DNA from 2 places in the Variovorax sp. P2_H12 genome. Region 2 is predicted to be linked to the other one. Evidence: riboswitches for the same ligand, from Rfam matches in the RefSeq annotation. Region 2 holds a riboswitch; the other holds the start of a gene.
What was found. Region 2 has a riboswitch for thiamine pyrophosphate ahead of thiC (phosphomethylpyrimidine synthase ThiC). Riboswitches for the same ligand answer to the same signal wherever they lie in the genome.

Region 1: another riboswitch for thiamine pyrophosphate. It lies ahead of AC1DYK_RS10820 (LuxE/PaaK family acyltransferase); the one in region 2 lies ahead of thiC (phosphomethylpyrimidine synthase ThiC).

Annotation. Positions count from the first base shown of each region.
Region 1 is NZ_JBFUFO010000012.1:105,463-114,627, reverse strand. Features, by position in the region: gene AC1DYK_RS10825 (acyl-CoA reductase) at 1-260, opposite strand, end outside; gene AC1DYK_RS10820 (LuxE/PaaK family acyltransferase) at 257-1,360, opposite strand; TPP riboswitch at 1,429-1,522, opposite strand; gene AC1DYK_RS10815 (class I fructose-bisphosphate aldolase) at 1,703-2,731, shown strand; gene AC1DYK_RS10810 (hypothetical protein) at 2,806-3,216, shown strand; gene AC1DYK_RS10805 (N-acetyltransferase family protein) at 3,227-3,796, opposite strand; gene AC1DYK_RS10800 (helix-turn-helix domain-containing protein) at 3,798-4,385, opposite strand; gene AC1DYK_RS10795 (aldo/keto reductase) at 4,501-5,349, shown strand; gene AC1DYK_RS10790 (SLC13 family permease) at 5,353-7,173, shown strand; gene AC1DYK_RS10785 (ABC transporter substrate-binding protein) at 7,303-8,277, shown strand; gene AC1DYK_RS10780 (ABC transporter permease) at 8,379-9,165, shown strand, end outside.
Region 2 is NZ_JBFUFO010000014.1:18,165-27,329, reverse strand. Features, by position in the region: gene AC1DYK_RS11775 (isovaleryl-CoA dehydrogenase) at 1-1,133, opposite strand, end outside; gene AC1DYK_RS11770 (AraC family transcriptional regulator) at 1,260-2,312, shown strand; gene AC1DYK_RS11765 (hypothetical protein) at 2,387-2,590, shown strand; gene AC1DYK_RS11760 (patatin-like phospholipase family protein) at 2,595-3,971, opposite strand; gene AC1DYK_RS11755 (HAD family hydrolase) at 3,979-4,671, opposite strand; gene thiC (phosphomethylpyrimidine synthase ThiC) at 4,715-6,595, opposite strand; TPP riboswitch at 6,676-6,781, opposite strand; gene AC1DYK_RS11745 (VTT domain-containing protein) at 6,809-7,795, opposite strand; gene AC1DYK_RS11740 (DUF3047 domain-containing protein) at 7,835-8,623, opposite strand; gene AC1DYK_RS11735 (YchJ family protein) at 8,899-9,165, opposite strand, start outside.

The sequences.
Region 1 (9,165 bases), on a different contig from region 2:
CGGCAGGGGTCGGCCGGGTCGAGCAGGCGGGCGATCGCGCGATCCACCACGGCCACGATCTGCGACACCGTCATCGTCTTCAGATGGCGGCGGCTGGCCTGCTTGACCCGCAGGGCGAGCGCGGTCATCTGTGGCGGACTCAGCACGGGCACCGCGACTTCGAGCCGCGTGGTGCCCGATTCGAAGACCAGAGGCTGCCACTGCACGTCCGCCGGCGCCAGGCCAGGCAGGTAACCGGCAACCACGCGCAGTGTCGTCATGCCGCTGCCGCCCGGATGAATTCCTCCACCGCCAGCGAACAGCCCTTGGCCTCAGCGCCCTCGGCGCGGCCGAGCAGCAGGAACCCGCCGTCGGCGGCCAGGCCCACGTCCTCGGTCAGGATGGTGGTCACGGAATTGAAGTTGGCGAGATCGCAATGGACCAGGATTCCGCGCTCGCTGCGCGCGACCTCGCGGCCCGTGAGCGGGTCGACCAGGCGCGAGCGGATCCAGTGCGGCCCCGACTTCACCGACGGCACCGACGCATTGCCGGCGTCGTAGAACTGCGTGCTCAGCTCGGTCATGCCGTACATGTTGATGCACTGCGATCGTTCGATGCCGAGCCGCGCCGACAGCGCCGCATAGAAGGCGTCGAGCGGCAATTCGCGCGACTGTCCCTTGTAGCCGCCGGTGTCCAGGACCCGGCTGCCTGCCGGCAGGCGGAACGACAGGCCGCGCTGCTTGAGTTCGTCGATCAGGTGCACGAAGCTGTAGCTGGCGCCGAGCAGCGCGTAGGGCGAGTCGCGGCGTTCGGCGTCCGCCAGCGCCTCACACAGACCGGCGACGTCCAGCCCCTGCGGGCTCATGAAGTAGCGACTGTCTTCGGTGCCGAATTCATTCAGCGCGAGCGCCAGGTAGTGGGCCAGCGAGGAATTGGCCAGCACGGTTTCGGTGGGGAACAGGATGCCCATGCGCATCCGGCCGCTGCCGCGCATGAACCGGTTCGAGAAGTTGCGGATCATCGACCGGTCGTAGACCGCCAGCGTCGGATGAATATGCCGGCCCTTCACCTCGCTGCGGGTCGTGCCGCTGGTCATGAAGACCCGGTCCGTGGCGGCCGGCGGCTCGCACCGCAGGTCGAGCTCCTTGAAGGCGTCGATCGGCACTGCCGGGATGTCGCTCCAGCGCTTCACATGGCGCGGGGTCGCTCCGCGCCGCTGGCAGAAGCGCCGGTACGCCGGGTTGTTGCCGTACTGGTGGGCGAACAGGTGCAACGCCAGCCGATCGAACGCGTCGTCGGTGCACCCGTCCTGCGCGATGAAGGCGAGCACGTCGGCGACCACATCACTGGCCGCAGGTCGATCTGCAGGGGGCTGGTTCATAAGGACTTCTTCGTGACCGTGAAACGGATGCTCCGAAGGCCCCTGCGACCACGGCAGGATCCGCCGATGATCGAAGTGATGGCTCTTCTTCCGCCGGGATTAACCGGTTCAAGTTCGCGGGTTTGAATCTCAGCACTGTCGTGTGCACCCCGGAGCGTTGGCGATGTTACATGCATCCCGCCCGTGCCGCTGCGAAGCGTCTTCACCGCGATCGGATGAAGGGTCATCGGGTGCCCGTGACCATGCAGATGTCGACCTTGACAAGACATCACGGTCGGCATGGGCTTGCGCTCCAGCGCTTCGAAGCAGGAGACTGAGCCCCGCTCGAACGAAGGATCCGCCATGGCCATTTCCGATGATCTTCAAGCCACCGTGGAAGCGCTGGTTCGCAGCGGCAAGGGCATCCTTGCCGCCGACGAGAGCGGTCCGACCATTGCCAAGCGCTTCAAGGCGATCGGCGTCGAGTCGACGCCGGAGAACCGGCGCGCCTACCGCAGCCTGCTCCTGTCGACGCCCGGCCTGGGCGAGTACATCAGCGGCGTCATCCTGTACGAGGAGACCCTGGGCCAGAGCGCGGACGACGGCGAGCCGCTCGCGGCCCTGGCCGCGCGGCAAGGCATCGTGCCGGGCATCAAGGTCGACGCCGGCAAGGGGCCGCTGGCACTTGCGCCCGGCGACGAGATCACGCAGGGCCTCGACGGACTCGCCCAGCGCCTCGAAGCCTATGTGACGCAGGGCGCGCGCTTTGCGAAATGGCGCGCCGTCTACAACGTCTCGGGCACGCTGCCGAGCCGGATGGCGATCGAGGCCAACGCCGAGGCGCTCGCGCGCTACGCGGCGATCTGCCAGTCGCAGGGGGTGGTGCCGATCGTCGAGCCGGAGGTCCTGATCGACGGCGACCACAGCCTGGCGCGCTGCGCGGAGGTCACGCAGGAGGTGCTGCACGAAGTGTTCGGGGCCCTGCATCGCCATCGCGTGGTGCTCGAGCACATCCTGCTGAAGCCCAGCATGGTGGTGCCTGGCAAGGCGCATGCGCGGCAGGCCGGTCCCGAGGAGGTGGCGGCGCAGACCCTCCGCGTGCTGCGGCGCGCGGTGCCGGCGGCGGTCCCGGGCATCAACTTCCTGTCGGGCGGGCAGTCGCCCGTCGAAGCGACCGCCAACCTGGATGCGCTCAATCGCCTGGGCCGGCAGCCCTGGCCGCTCAGCTTCTCCTACGGGCGCGCGCTGCAGGATCCGGCGCTGCAGGCGTGGCAGGGTCAACCTGCCCATGCGCGCGCGTGCCAGGACGCGCTGCTCAAGCGGGCACGGCTCAATGGCCTGGCCAGCGAGGGGAAGTACAGCGCGGGGATGGAAGGGGAAGGCGCCCACTAGCGTCGATGGGGGGCGCGGTCATGCTGCCCGTCTCGCACGGCACTGCTGAGGCGACAATCCGAGGCTCCTTGAAAATGAACGCATCCATGCCGCTCGAACCGAACCTTCCTCTCTCCCCTGCGGATCCTTCGCCGGCGTCGCTGGAGACGAAGCGCGCGGCCCAGAGCGAGGGCAAGGCCCGTCGCTTGCGCAACGAAGCCGAGAAGCTCGCAGCCTGCTGCCTGGTCGTTCGCGCGGCCTCAGCTGCAGCGGACCACGAAGCGTTCGCCGAGGTGAGCCGTGCCGCGTCGAAGGCGCTTCGCGCCAAGTTCGGCGCTGGATCGATCACGTCGGCGTTTGCCTGGCTGGCCGGCGATGCGGGGCGAGCCGCGCTGGCAAGCGTTCTTGCCGGCGAGGTCGAGCTGACCGGGCCGCTGTCGGTTCAGCAGGTCGTCGCGGCCGCGGAGCTGGCGCAGAAGGCGGAGCTTCTGCGCGGGAAAAGCTGAGGCTTCGCGCTCACGAAAACTCGCTGCCGCGTGCCTTCTCCCCGGCCTCCAGCTGCCGGTAGAAGTAGGTGGTGGTGCAGAGCCCACCCTGCGGCAGCAGCGCATAGCCCGGAATCGCGCCGACGCGTTGCCAGCCGAGCCGCTCGTACAGGCGTTCGGCGGTGTCGCTGGCAGTGTCGAGCACCAGCAGCGACTTGCCGCAGTCGCGCCCCATCTGCTCGGCCGCGCCCATGAGCGCTTCGCCCCAGCCCCGGCATCGCGCGCGCCGGTGCACCAGCATCTTCGACAGGTCCGCGCGGTGCGGCTGGTTGTCCGGCTGCGCCAGCACCAGCTGCACGGTGCCGACGATGCCGTCGGCATCCTCGGCCACCAGCAAGGCGCGTTCGCCCTCGGCGACCTCCTCGGCGACGCGGCGCCAGAACGCCATCGCCTCGGGCAGCGGCAGCGGATGCATGAAGCTCACCGAGGCGCCGCCCTCCACGCAATCGATCAGCAGTTCGGCCAGGGCGCGCAACTGCGCATCGGAGACCGTTTGAAGGCGGCGGATGTTGCGAACGGGGGCATTGGCGTCGGTTGTCATGTCATCTCCAGGCAGAGGGCAGGGTGGCGATCACGACGGCATAGCGCGTGAGGCTGCGCGTCGGGTTGTGGTAGCTCACGGGACGGTCCAGCACGTGGGCCAGGCAGTCGCCGGCCTCGAGCCGATGGACCGCGTCGCCGACCGTGACTTCGATCGTGTTCTCCAGCACCCACACCTGCTGGTGGATGCGGGGTTCGCGGGCGCCGCTCTCGTAGGCCACCCGCGCCTTCGGCGGGAAGGCCACCTCGACGATCTGGATCGGCGACGACCCGCCGGCGGGCGAGACGTTGCGGCGCACGTAGCCCGAATGCGGATCGCGCCACAAGGGTTGGTCGGCCAGCCGCGCGACGGGGTCGTCGCTGGCTTGCGGCGGCTCGAACAGCGAGGCCAGCGCGACGCCGAGGCCGGTGGCGAGCTTCTCGAGCAGCACCGCGGTGGGGCTGCTTTCGCCGCGCTCGATCAGCGAGATCATCGAGCGGCTGACCCCGCAGTGCGCGGCCAGCGCGTCGAGCGACAGGCCGCGCGCCGCGCGCAGTTCGCGAACCCGCGCGGCGATGCGATCGTTCAGGCTGTCCGCTTGTTCCGTCATGTTGGAATTATTGTCTGACATATTGGATGAATCGTCCAGTGCCTCGGCGATCGCGGCTTGGTTAGCATCGTGGCGCGCGGGATGCGATCCCGCCGATGATGGAGAAGGAGATCCCATGCGATACCTGGAACTGCCCGGCGGCGGGCGGATGCCGGCGCTCGGCCTCGGCACCTGGAAGATGGGCGAATCCGCCGGCCGCCGCGTTGCGGAAGTCGCGGCGGTTCGCGCCGCCATCGAAATGGGCTACCGGCTCGTCGACACCGCCGAGATGTACGGCGAAGGCGGCGCCGAGGAGGTGGTCGGGCAGGCCGTGGCCGAGGCGCTGCGCGCGGGCGACGTGAAGCGCGAGGAGCTGTTCATCGTCAGCAAGGTCTATCCGCACAACGCCAGCCGCGCGGGCACGCCGGCGGCCTGCGCGCGCAGCCTCGCGCGGCTGGACCTCGACCACATCGACCTCTACCTGCTGCACTGGCGCGGGGAGCATCCGCTGGTCCAGACCTGCGAGGCGCTGCGCGCGCTGGTGGCGCAGGGGCGCATCCGCCGCTGGGGCGTCAGCAATTTCGACACCGACGACCTGGAGGAACTCGCCGCGCTGGGCAGCGACTGTGCCGCCAACCAGGTCTATTACTCGGCGGCCGAGCGCGGCCCCGAGTTCAGCCTGCTGCCCTGGCAGCGCGCACGCGGCATGCCGCTGATGGCCTACAGCCCGATCGACCAGGGCGCGCTGGCCGCCGATGCCGGCCTGCAGAAGATCGCCCGGCGCCTCGGCATCAGCGCGGCGCAGCTCGCGCTGGCGTGGGTGCTGGCGCAGCCCGGCGTGGCCGCGATTCCGAAGGCGGTGCGCGAGGCCCATCTGCGCGACAACCTCGCGGCGGCCGGACTGACGCTGGGCGCGGACGTGCTGGCCGAGATCGACCGCCTTCATCCTGCCCCGCGGCGCAAGAAGCCGCTGGCGATGATCTGACCCATGAACCTTCAGCTCGGCCTTGTCCTTGCGCTGCTGGCGAGCGCCGTGGCGATGTTCGCGATCGGCCGCCCTCGCACCGACGTGGTCGCGCTTCTCATGATGGCGGCGCTGCCGTTCACCGGCGTGATCAGCATGCAGGAGTCGCTGGCCGGCTTCGCGGACCCCAACATCGTGCTGATCGCGATGCTGTTCGTGATCGGCGAGGGGCTGCTGCGCACCGGGGTCGCGCAGCGGCTCGGCGATCTGCTGGTGGCGCGGGCCGGCGGCAACGAGGCGCGGTTGATCGTGCTGCTGATGGTCATCGTGGCCGGCGTCGGCTCGGTGATGAGCTCGACCGGCGTGGTCGCGATCTTCGTGCCGATCGTGCTGCGCATTGCGCGCAACACCGGCGTGGCGGCCGGGCGGCTGATGATGCCGCTGTCCGTCGCGGCGCTGATCAGCGGCATGATGACCCTGGTGGCGACGGCGCCCAACCTGGTGATTCACGCCGAACTGGTGCGCAAGGGTTTCGAGGGCTTCCACTTCTTCAGCTTCACGCCCTTCGGCGTGCCGGTGCTGCTCGTCGCCATCGCCTACATGCTCGGGGTGCGGCGCTGGCTCGGCGGATCGAAGGCCCCGGCCGGGCCCGCAGGGCAGAGGGCGGGGCTGGGCCAGTGGATCGACGAATACGCGCTGGCCGAGCGCGGGCATCGGTTCCGGGTGCTGCCCGGATCGGCCGCTGTCGGCCATGTCTTCGAAGCGGTCGAGGCGGGCGCCGTCCCGGGCGTGAACCTGCTGGCCATCGAGCGCCAGCGCCGTTTCGCGAAGGACCTGCTGCCCCCCGGAACCCCGATCGAGACCGGCGATGTGCTGTTCCTCGACGTCTCGCGGCCGTCCGCCGATCTCGATGGCCTGAGCCATCGTTTTGCGCTCGAGCGGCTGCCGCTGGCCGGCGCCTACTTCTCCGCGCATGCGCAGGACATCGGCATGGCCGAGGTGCTGATCCCGCCGGGTTCGGGCCTGATCGGCAAGACCGTCGTCGAGGCCCGCCTGCGCGCCAACCACGACGTCTCGGTCATCGGCCTGAAGCATGGCCGCTCGGCCGAGCACGACGACATCCTCGACGAGCCGCTGAAGGCCGGCGACACGCTGCTGGTGGTCGGCATCTGGAATGCGATCCGAAGACTCCGGTCGGACATGCACCTGATCATCTTCAACCTGCCGTCGGAGTTCGACGAAGTGTCGCCCGCCGCCTCGCGCGCGCCGTTCGCATTGCTCGCGCTCGCGCTGGTCGTGGTGCTGATGGTCGGCGGCTGGGTGCCCAACGTGCAGGCGGCGCTGATCGGCTGCCTGCTGATGGGCCTGTGCGGCTGCGTCGACCTGCGCAGCGCCTACCGCGCGATCCACTGGCCGAGCCTGGTGCTGATCGTCGGCATGCTGCCGTTCTCGCTCGCGCTGCAACGCACCGGCGGCGTCGATCTCGCGGCCCAGATGCTGATGGGCATCGTCGGCGACGCCGGACCGCGCACCGTGCTGGCCGTGATCTTCGCGGTCACGGCGGTGCTCGGCATGTTCATCTCCAACACCGCGACCGCGGTGCTGATGGCGCCGGTGGCCCTGGCCATCGCCAAGGAGCTGCAGGCCTCGCCGTATCCGTTCGCGATGACCGTCGCGCTGGCCGCCTCGGCCGCCTTCGTGACGCCGGTCTCGTCGCCCGTGAACACGCTGGTGGTCGGGCCGGGCGACTACAGCTTCATGGATTTCGTGCGCGTCGGCCTGCCGCTGGTGCTGCTGGTGCTGGCCGTGAGCGTCGCGCTGGTGCCATGGCTGCTGCCGTTCTGAAGCCGAGCAGTTAGACTGCGCGCCTTCGGGGAGGGACTCGCTCGCGCCGCGGCGGGTGTCGCCCATGGGCCAGCCGCTTCTGTCCTCCCTGGAAATTCGCAAGAACCAGAGACCCCACGGAGGATTTCCATGTCGATCGGAAACAAGTTTCTTCTCACCGCAGGTGCCATGGCCGCGGCCATGGCGCTGCTCGTCACGCCCGCGCAGGCGCAGCAAAAGTCCGTCGCGGTCACGGCCATCGTCGAACACCCGGCACTCGATTCGATACGCGACGGTGTCAAGGACGCGCTCAAGCAAGCGGGCTTCGAGGCCGGCAAGAACCTCAAGTGGCAATACCAGAGCGCCCAGGGCAACACCGGCACCGCGGCGCAGATCGCGCGCAAGTTCGTCGGCGACCAGCCCGATGCGATCGTCGCCATCGCGACGCCCTCGGCACAGGCCGTGGTGGCAGCGACCAAGACGATGCCCGTCGTGTACTCGGGCGTGACCGACCCGGTGGCGGCCCAGCTCGTGCCGTCGATGAAGCCGAGCGGCAGCAACGTGACCGGCGTGTCGGACATGCTGGCACTCGACAAGCAGGTCGACCTGATCCAGCAGGTGGTGCCGGCCGCCAAGCGGGTCGGCATGGTCTACAACCCGGGCGAGGCCAATTCGGTGGTGGTCGTGAAGGAGTTGAAGGAACTGCTGGCCAAGCGCGGCATGACGCTGGTGGAAGCGGCCGCGCCGCGCACCGTCGACGTCGGCTCGTCGGCGCGCAGCCTGATCGGCAAGGTCGACGTGATCTACACCAACACCGACAACAACGTGGTGTCGGCCTACGAAGCGCTGGTCAAGGTCGGCAACGACGCGAAGATTCCGCTGGTGGCCTCCGACACCGACAGCGTCAAGCGCGGCGCGATCGCGGCTCTGGGCATCAGCTACTACGACCTGGGCGTGCAGACCGGCAAGATCGTGGTGCGGATCCTGAAGGGCGAGGCGCCGGGCGCGATCGCTTCCGAGACCACCGCCAAGCTCGAGCTGTACGTCAACCCGGGTGCGGCTGCCAAGCAGGGCGCCAAGTTGTCGAGCGCGCTCATGGCCTCCGCCGCACACGTGGTGAAGTAGGCCGCTTGCCTCGCACGGCCTGACCCGCCGCCCCGCCGCGCTTCGCAGCGCGCCGGAGGCGGCAGCGGCGGGCCATCAGCCCAACCGACGGCTTCAATTCCATGTCCTTGTATTCATTGTTCGGCGCGCTGGAAATCGGCTTGATTTTCAGCCTGGTGGCCCTCGGTGTCTTCATCTCCTTCCGGCTGCTGCGCTTTCCCGACCTGACGGTCGACGGCAGCTTCCCGCTCGGCGGGGCGGTGGCCGCGGTGCTGATCTCGCACGGCCTCGACCCCTTTTCGGCGACCGCGATCGCCACCGTCGCGGGCGCCTGCGCCGGCCTCGTGACCGGCTGGCTGAATGTGCGGCTGAAGATCATGGATCTGCTGGCCAGCATCCTGGTGATGATCGCGCTGTACTCGATCAACCTGCGCATCATGGGCAAGCCGAATGTGCCGCTGATCACCGAGGCGACCGTGTTCACCGTGCTGCAGCCCGACTGGCTCGCCGACTACATCGCGCGGCCGGTCATCCTGGCCGTGGTGGTGGTGCTGGCCAAGCTGCTGCTGGACTGGTTCTTCACGACCCAGACCGGCCTGGCGATCCGTTCCACCGGCTCCAATCCGCGCATGGCGCGTTCGCAAGGCGTGGCGACCGGCACCATGATCCTGTGCGGCATGGCCTTGTCGAACGCCCTGGTGGCCCTGGGCGGCGCGCTGTTCGCGCAGACCCAGGGCGGCGCCGACATCTCGATGGGCATCGGCACGATCGTGATCGGCCTCGCGGCGGTGATCGTCGGCGAGAGCATCCTGCCGTCTCGCCGGCTGGTGCTGGTGACGCTGGCGGTGATCATCGGCGCCATCGTCTATCGCTTCTTCATCGCGCTGGCGCTCAACAGCGACTTCATCG
Region 2 (9,165 bases):
CGCCGGATCTCGCTGGTGCCGGCGCCGATCTCGTACAGCTTGGCGTCGCGCCACAGCCGGCCGACCGGAAACTCATTGGTGTAGCCCACGCCGCCCAGCGCCTGGATCGCCTCGCCGGCCATCCAGGTCGCCTTCTCGGCCGAATAGAGGATGGCGCCGGCCGCGTCCTTGCGGAAGGTGCGCGCATGGTCGCTGCGGTCGCAGGCCTTGCCGACGGCATAGACGTAGGCGCGCGTGGCCTGCCAGGTCGAATACATGTCGGCCAGCTTGCCCTGCATCAACTGGAATTCGCCGATGCTCTGGCCGAACTGCTGGCGCTCGTGGACGAAAGGCAGCACCGCGTCCATGCAGGCCGCCATGATGCCCAGCGGACCGCCCGACAGCACGGCGCGCTCGAAGTCGAGGCCGCTCATCAGCACCTTGGCGCCCAGGCCCTCGCCACCCAGCACGTTCTCCTCCGGCACCTCGCAGTTGTCGAAGTAGAGCGGGAAGGTGTTGGAGCCACGCATGCCGAGCTTGTCGAGCTTGGTGCCGGCCGAGAAGCCCTTGAAGCCCTTCTCGACGATGAAGGCGGTCATGCCGCGGGCGCCCATCTCGGGCTCGGTCTTGGCGTAGATCACCAGCGTGTCGGCGTCGCCGCCGTTGGTGATCCACATCTTGCCGCCGTTGAGCACGTAGCGGTCGCCCTTCTTCTCGGCGCGCAGCTTCATGCTCACCACGTCGGAGCCGGCATTGGGTTCGCTCATCGCCAGTGCGCCCACGTGCTCGCCGCTCACCAGCTTGGGCAGGTACTTCTTCTTCTGCGCCGCGCTGCCGTTGCGGTGGATCTGGTTGACGCAGAGATTGGAGTGGGCGCCGTAGGAAAGCCCGACCGAGGCCGAGGCGCGCGAGACTTCTTCCATCGCGACGATGTGCGCGAGGTAGCCGAGCTCGGTGCCGCCGTACTCTTCCTTGACGGTCATGCCGTGCAGGCCGAGGTCGCCGAGCTTCTTCCAGAGGTCGGCCGGGAACTGGTTGTCGCGGTCGATGTCCGCCGCACGCGGTGCAATCTCGTCGGCGGCGAAGTTCTGGATCGCGTCGCGCAGGGAATCGATGGTGTCGCCCAGGTCGAAGTTCAGGCCGGGATCGTGCATGGTTTGTCTCCTTGGTCGGTCGGGCCCGCGCGCAACTGTCGCGCGGAAAGGCGCAGCTTACGCCGTGTGCCGGTGCATTTGGCGCCACAATGGTTGCAAATCGCGCCACCTCGACCGCACGCCAGCATGCCTTCGTCACCGCTCCAGAGTATCCGCCGCGCGGCCACGCCGATGGCCTTCGTGCAAGCGATCGTACGGGGCTACGAGCGCTATGGCGTCGACCCTTCGGCGGCCTTGGCCGAGGCACAGATCGCGCCGCATGAAGTCGCCGATCCGGCCGCCCGCGTGACCGCGGCGCAATTCGAGGCGCTGTCCGGCTTCGCGATGCAGCAGCTCGACGACGAGGCGCTCGGCTGGTTCCAGCGCAAGCTGCCCTGGGGCAGCTACGGCATGCTGTGCCGGGCGTCGCTGGGCGCGCCCGACCTGGGCGTGGCGATCAAGCGCTGGTGCCGGCACCTGCGGCTGCTGACCGACGACATCACGCTCGACCTGTCGCTGGCCGGCGGCCTGGCGACGGTGTCGATCACCGAGCACCGATCGCTGGGCGATTTCCGCGAGTTCTGCCTGGTGTCGAACCTGCGCTTCCTCCACGGCTACGCCTGCTGGGCCATCGATTCGCGGGTGTCGCTCGGCGCCACCACCTTTCCGTTCGAGGCGCCGCCGCACCGCGAGGCCTATCCCCTGATGTTCGGCGGCAGCCTGCGCTTCGGGGCCGCCAAGGCCGGCTACAGCTTCGACCCCCGCTACCTGGCGCTGCCGCTGCGGCGCGACGAGGCGGCGCTGCGCACCATGCTGCGGCGCGCCCTGCCGCTCACGGTGCTGCAATACCGCCGCGACCGACTGCTCGGGCAGCGGGTGCGCGAACTGTTGCGCAGCCGCGCCGCCGAAGCCGCCACCGCCGACGCCCTGGCGGCCCTGCTGAACCTGTCGAGCCGCACCCTGCACCGCCAGCTGATGGAAGAGGGCCTGTCGCTGCAGGCGCTCAAGGACGAGATCCGGCACGAAACAGCGGCCGACCAGTTGCGGCGGACCGACCGCCCGATCAAGCAGATCGCGCTGGCGGTCGGATTTCGCAATGAGAAAAGCTTCTCTCGCGCATTCCGTGGCTGGGCCGGCGTCGCCCCCGGCACGTTCCGGCGGCACGGCCTGCCGCCGCGCAGCGGGGCCGGGAATCCGTGAAATAGTGCGCCCGGGAAGGCCAGAAAGGGCAGCGTCCGACGCGCAAGCGGCCCGCCGCAGCCTACGATCGCCGCATGCAGCAGATTCCAGACACCGACAGCTCGGCTTTCGCCGACCTGATGGACTTCATCGCCACCTCGGGGCGGACCCGCAACCAGGGCTTCGTGACCGAAAACGCGGACCAGCTGGTGTCGCGCATGTGGGCCGACCGGGCCCAGGCGATGACGCTCTCGCTCACCACGATGGCCAAGGCCTCGCTGCCGCGCGGCAACGCCTGAGTCTTCAGTCCCGGGCCGAGCCCAGCGATCTCTTCAATGCCTGGAATTCGGGCGAGCGTTGCAGCACGCTGCGCCCCGCCGCGATCAGCCGCGTCACCTCTTCATCGGTGATCGAGAACGCGGTCGGCACCTGCAGCAGCCGCTGACGCAGCTCGCCATCCGCGGCATCGCGCAGGTTGACCTGCACCACGTGGATCTCGGCGTCGGGCGCGAAGGCATCCGAAGCTTCGGGGCTGCGCGACTTGAGGTCTTCACGCCATTGGCGCGCGGTGTCGAGCAGGAACTCCTGCGTTTCGAGGGTCGCGCGCGCGCCGGCACCGAACAACAGGGTGTCGGCCACCGCCCGGAAACCCGGCACGGTATCGCTCTGGTCGATGTTGTTGGCCGGGTCGCGCGCCGAATTCACGCTGATCACGACCAGCTTGCGCACGCTGCCGCGCGGAATGCCGACTTCCTCGAAGCTCTCGCGCAAGCCGCCGCCGACCAGCGCGCGATCGAGCAGCCGCCGCACCGCGAGGTTGTCGGCCACGCCCCCATCGACCAGGTGGATGAAGGGCCGGCTCTGGGCGTCGAGGTAGCTGTTGGCCTGCATGCGGAACATGCGAGCCCGGTAGTTGCCGCCGCCCCGGACGGCCAGCCGCGGCACGATGCCGCGATCGCGGCAGACCTGCGAATGGTTCTTCAGCGTCAGCGGACTCAGCAGGATCGGCACCGCCGACGAGGCCGCGACCGCAAAGGACAACGGCACGCTCTGCAGGTCCGAGCAGATCAGCGCGAACTGGTCGGCGGTGAACTCGAAGGGCGTGCCCAGCGACATGTCGGTGGCGGCGATCACCAGTTGCGGATGGCGCGGGCTGCTCTCGACGTCGGCGTAGGTCTTGCCCTCGTAGATCTCGTCGAGCCGGCGCATCAGCAGATGGCTGCGCCCGTACCAGGGCGAGGTCAGGTCGTACAGGCTGCGGGGCCTCAGCGCCTGCAGGATCAGGCTGTTCTGGAAGTTCTGGCGCAGGAAATCGCGTTCGAAATCGGGCAGCTTCTCGGCGCCGAAGGCCGCATAGTAGGCCGCGAGGATGCTGCCGCCCGAGACGCCGCTGATCACGTCGGTGGCGTCGAGCAGGTCGCTGTGCCGGCCGTTCAGATCGAACTTGGTGCGTCGCAGCTCGGCCAGTACGCCATAGCCGAACGCAGCGGCGCGCGCACCGCCGCCGGACAGCGTGACGGCCACCAGGATCGTCGGATCCCGGCCCGACTCCGGCGCCATGATGACGGACAGCGACGGCGGCCGGTCGGCCAGGGGGTCGTTGAGCCACGGCCTCAACGATGAACAGCCCGCCACGCAGGCAGCGATCAGCAGACCACAGAGCGCGCGCAGGCCGTGCATCGGGGGTTCAGGCGAACGCGGGGCGCCAGTCGGCCAGCAGCGACGGCAGTTGTTCCATGTCCGTGAAGACATGCGCCACGCCGACGGCACGCAGCGCTTCGGGCCCGCTGTGGCCCAGGTCGGTCGGGCTGTAGCCGAACACGGTGGCGCCGGCGGCGATGCCGGCCATCGCCCCGGTCACCGTGTCCTCGACCACGGCGCAACGCGCCGGGTCGATGCCGAGCGCGGCCGCGGCGGCCAGGTAGACGTCGGGGGCGGGCTTGGAACGCGGGGTTTCGTGGCCGCTGAAGATGCGGCCCTCGAAGCAATCGAGCAGCCCGATCTTCTCGAGCTGCAATTCCACCTTGTGGCGATCGGCACCCGAAGCGCAGGCGATGCGGCCGTCCAGCGCCGCATGCAGGGCGCGCACGGCCCGTGCGGCGTTGGGAATGGCCAGCAGGTCGCGCTCGAGCGCCTCGTTGCGGCGGCCGCGGAAGCCGTGCAGCCACTCGGGCGTGATCGCGAAGCCGGTGTTCGCCTCGATCAGCGCGGCCTCGTCCTTGACCGCCTTGCCGGTGAAGATCCGCATCGACTCCTCGGTGCTGAGCTTCCAGCCAAGTTCGCCGAGCATCTCGGCGAGCACGCGGTTGGTGATGGGTTCGGAGTCGACCAGGACGCCGTCGCAGTCGAACAGGACGGCGTCGAAGGGAATGGGATTCATGGCGCCGATCGTAACCAAACACCTCCCGTTCCCGATGTCAAACTCAGGCCGGCTGGATCGGAATGTAGATCTCGCCGCCCGCGGCCTTGAACTCCGCCGACTTGCCGGCCATGCCGTCCAGGGCCGCGTCGCTCGCCTCGATGCCGCGCTGGGCCGCGTACTCGCGCACCTCCTGCGTGATCTTCATCGAGCAGAACTTGGGGCCGCACATCGAGCAGAAGTGCGCCACCTTGCTGCTGTCCTTGGGCAAGGTCTCGTCGTGGAACTCGCGCGCGGTGTCGGGGTCCAGGCCGAGGTTGAACTGGTCCTGCCAGCGGAACTCGAAGCGCGCTTTCGAGAGCGCATCGTCGCGCGAGCGCGCACCGGGGTGCCCCTTGGCCACGTCGGCCGCATGGGCCGCGATCTTGTACGCGATGATGCCCTGCTTGACGTCGTCGCGGTCCGGCAGGCCCAGGTGCTCCTTGGGCGTCACGTAGCACAGCATCGCGGTGCCGGCCCAGCCGATCATCGCGGCGCCGATCGCGCTGGCGATGTGGTCGTAGCCCGGCGCGATATCGATCGTCAGCGGGCCCAGCGTGTAGAACGGCGCCTCGTGACAGTGCTTGAGCTGCTCGTCCATGTTGGCCTGGATCAGGTGCATCGGCACATGGCCCGGACCTTCGATCATGGTCTGGACGTCGTGCTTCCAGGCGATCTGCGTCAGCTCGCCCAGCGTGCGCAGTTCGGCGAACTGGGCCTCGTCGTTGGCGTCCGAGGCGCAGCCGGGGCGCAGGCCGTCGCCCAGCGAGAAGCTCACGTCGTAGGCCTTCATGATCTCGCAGATGTCCTCGAAGTGCGTGTACAGGAAGCTCTCCCTGTGGTGCGAGATGCACCACTTGGCCATGATCGATCCGCCGCGCGAGACGATGCCGGTGCGCCGGTCGGCCGTCAGGTGGATGAAGGGCAGCCGCAGCCCCGCATGGATGGTGAAGTAGTCGACGCCCTGCTCGGCCTGCTCGATCAGCGTGTCGCGGTAGATCTCCCAGGTCAGGTCTTCCGCCACGCCGCCGACCTTCTCCAGCGCCTGGTAGATCGGAACCGTGCCGATCGGCACCGGGCTGTTGCGCACGATCCAGTCGCGCGTGGTGTGGATGTTGCGGCCGGTGGAGAGGTCCATCACGTTGTCGGCGCCCCAGCGGATCGCCCAGACCAGCTTCTCGACCTCTTCCTCGATGCTCGAGGTGACGGCCGAGTTGCCGATGTTGGCGTTGATCTTGACCTTGAAGTTGCGCCCGATCGCCATCGGCTCGACTTCCGGGTGGTTGATGTTGGCCGGGATGATCGCGCGGCCGCGCGCCACTTCCTCGCGCACGAACTCGGGCGTGATGATCTTCGGGATGCGGGCACCCATCGGGTTGCCGGCCAGCCGCTTCTCGCGCGCCTCGTCGGCCATGTACTCGGCCATCCATTCGCGGCGGCCGTTCTCGCGCAGCGCCACGTACTCCATCTCGGGCGTGACGATGCCGCGCCGCGCGTAATGCATCTGCGTCACGTTGGCGCCGGGCTTGGCGCGCCGCGGCGTGCGCTGCAGTGCGGCGGCGCCGGCGCGCAGTTCGGCGATGCGCCGGGCGTCGCGGTCCGCGTGCGTCGCGCCGTCGTCAAGCGCCAGGTGCAGCCGGCCTTCGTAGCTCTCGGTGTCGCCGCGCTCGGCGATCCAGGCGTCGCGCACGCCAGGCAATCCGCGACGCACATCGATGTCGGCGGCCGGATCGGTGTACGGGCCGGAAGTGTCGTAGAGCGAAACCTGTTCGCCGTTGGACAGAGCAACCTCGCGCACCGGCACCCGCAGGTCGGGCCGGCTGCCGGCGATGGCGCCCTTGGTCGAGGCGGGAAAGGGCTCGCGCGTGAGCGTGAGGAGGGAGGCGAACTTGTCGTTGGCATTCATGCGGGGCACTCCGGGTTGTGGATCAACGGGTGCTCCGCGATGCCTCCTTGCGGCACCGCTCGTTCAGGGACGAGAGGGCGCCGGGGAGTCGCAGCTCTTCTTACGCTGGTATGAACCAGATCAAGTTCGCGGGTTTGGCCGCTTGGCCATCTCAGCACGCGTCTGCGTGCACCCCGGAGCGGGGCCGATTCTAGGCCGCCTGCGGCCGCCGGATCAAGCGGTGTGTGCAACCGCCAGCGGAACGACCACCCGCTTCGGCTCGGCGGCGCCGGACGCGTCGGCCGCACTCATCGCCACCCAGGCGTCCAGCCCGCCTGCCAGCACGCGCACCCGCGGCTGGCCGGCGGCCATCAGCACGCGCGCCGCCGCAATCGCCGAGGCGTCGTCGGGGCAGTCGCAGAAAACCACCAGCTCGCGCCCATCGGCGAAGGTGCCCAGCCGCTTCGGCAACTGCTTGAGCCCGATGCCGATCGCGCCGGGGATCGCCCGCGCATCGAGGGCGCGCGCCTCGTCGGAGCGGACATCGATCACCATCGGGCCGGCGCCCGCCGCCAGGGCTTCGCGCAAGGCCTCGACCTGGATGTGCTCGATATCGTCGGCCTGCTGCTGCGCCAGCCGGCGTTGGCGATAGCGCCAGGCGACGAATGCCGCCAGCGCCAGCACGCCGAGCACCAGTGCGGTCAGGCCGATGTTGGAAATCACGGTCAGCACGTCCTGGATCGCGGCGTGGAAGATCCGGCCGACGAACAGGAAGCCCAGCGTCCAGATCAGCGCCGCCACGGTTTCATAGGACAGGAAGCGCAGGTTCGACATGCCGAGCGCACCCGCCATCGGCGGCGCCACCACCGACACCCCCGGCACGAACTTGGCCGCGATCAGCGACAGTCCGCCCCAGCGGCCGAGGATCGATTCGCTGCGCCTGACGCAGGAGTCGGGTGACAGCGAGATGCGGCAGAGCAGCCGCATCACGCGGTATCCCCAGCGGCGCCCGGCCAGGAACCAGACGCCATCGCCGAGGATGTTGCCGAGCACTGCCGCCACCACCACCGCGACGAAGGACACCTGCCCGCCGACCGTCAGCCCGCCGGCGACGATCAGGAAGGGCACCGCCGGCACCGGCGCGCCGAGGCGCGTCGCCAGCGTGGAGGCGAAGACCAGGGCGGCGCCCTGGCTGGCAAGGAGTGCGACAAAGTCGTTCATGGCTTTCGGGACATTGACAGTCGATGAGATGCTGCGCTGTTATTGGCCCTGCGTCGGAGGACGCTCGGCGGGGGCCGGCGCGGCAACCTGGGTCGCCAGGGCGCCGCGCAGGTCCAGGTCTGAAAAATAGGCGAGGCCGTGGCCGTGCGTGTTGTCGGCGTCGGCCGAGATGGCGACCGCCGTCACGTCGGGCAGGAGGTCACCGGCCTCGTCGCCGAAGGCGCGCTTGTAGTCGGTCAGCAGGTTGCGCCGTTCGGCGATCCAGCTGCCCGGCTTGGGCGCCGCGCCCGATTCGAGCACGACCATGCGGATGCGCTTCGTGAACGCGTTGTCGAACGCGTTGCCCTTGGCTTCCTTGTTGTCCCAGACGTAACACAGGGTCTCGGTCGGCACCGCCTCGCCGGTCGCGCGGCGCGCCAGCGACAGACGGGCGCGCTCGCCGACGGACAGCCGGTCGGCCGGAAAATCGAAGAAGACGCAGACCTTGGCGGCGCCATCGTCACCCGAGCGCGTGCGCAGGTCGGCGCCCTCGACGAACGCCTCGACCCGCCAGCGCCAGGCCAGCGTGGCCTGACTGTTGAGCTCCACCCTGACGGGGTGGACCAGGTTGCCGTAGGAGCCATTGGCGTCGACCTTGAGCACGCGCTGGCCCTCGAGTTGCTCGACCTCGAACCGGGTCGGAACCTTGTTGGGCAAGGTGGTGAAGTGCCACGGCGCCGGCGCCTGGGCGCCGGTCGCGCTCGAGAAGGGCGTGAGCAAGGGCTTGTCTTGCGCGCGCGCGTGCGGCGCGGCCATCCAGAGCAGCGCGGCCAGGGCCGGCAGGGCCATCGCGGTGCACGGCCGCCGCCAGTCTCCCGTGCGAAGAAGCGTCCTGCTGCCCATGATTCACCTCTTGGCCCCGTGGCCGGTTGAACGCGCTCACGCTGCGCTTTCGACGCAGCGATCACAAGCTGCGAAGTGTGGAGCAGGAGCGGCGCAAGATAAATAGCCCAAAAGGAATTGGTCTGTCTCCCTGCGGGACACAATCCGCCTCGGACGCTATGAAATCCATAGCAAACATCCAAGGCTGCGCAACAGTCAGTGGCTATTCCTGACTGGATCGGTCAGTGAAGGTCGCCGTCGAGGTAATACCAACGATTTTGCAACGCGTCGTCCTCCTGGCGGACGAAACGGCTGCGCTCGTGCAGCCGGGTCGCCACGCCGGCGCTGCTGCGCTGGCGGGCGACGAACTCGACTTCTGCATGGTCGGCGTCCAGCACGGAGCGCGAGCGCACGTCGAGGCCCAGCCATTTCACGCCGGCTTCGAAGTCCAGGCTGGCCGGGCGGGTCGAGGGATGCCAGGTCGCGAGCAGGTAATCCGCCCTCTCGAG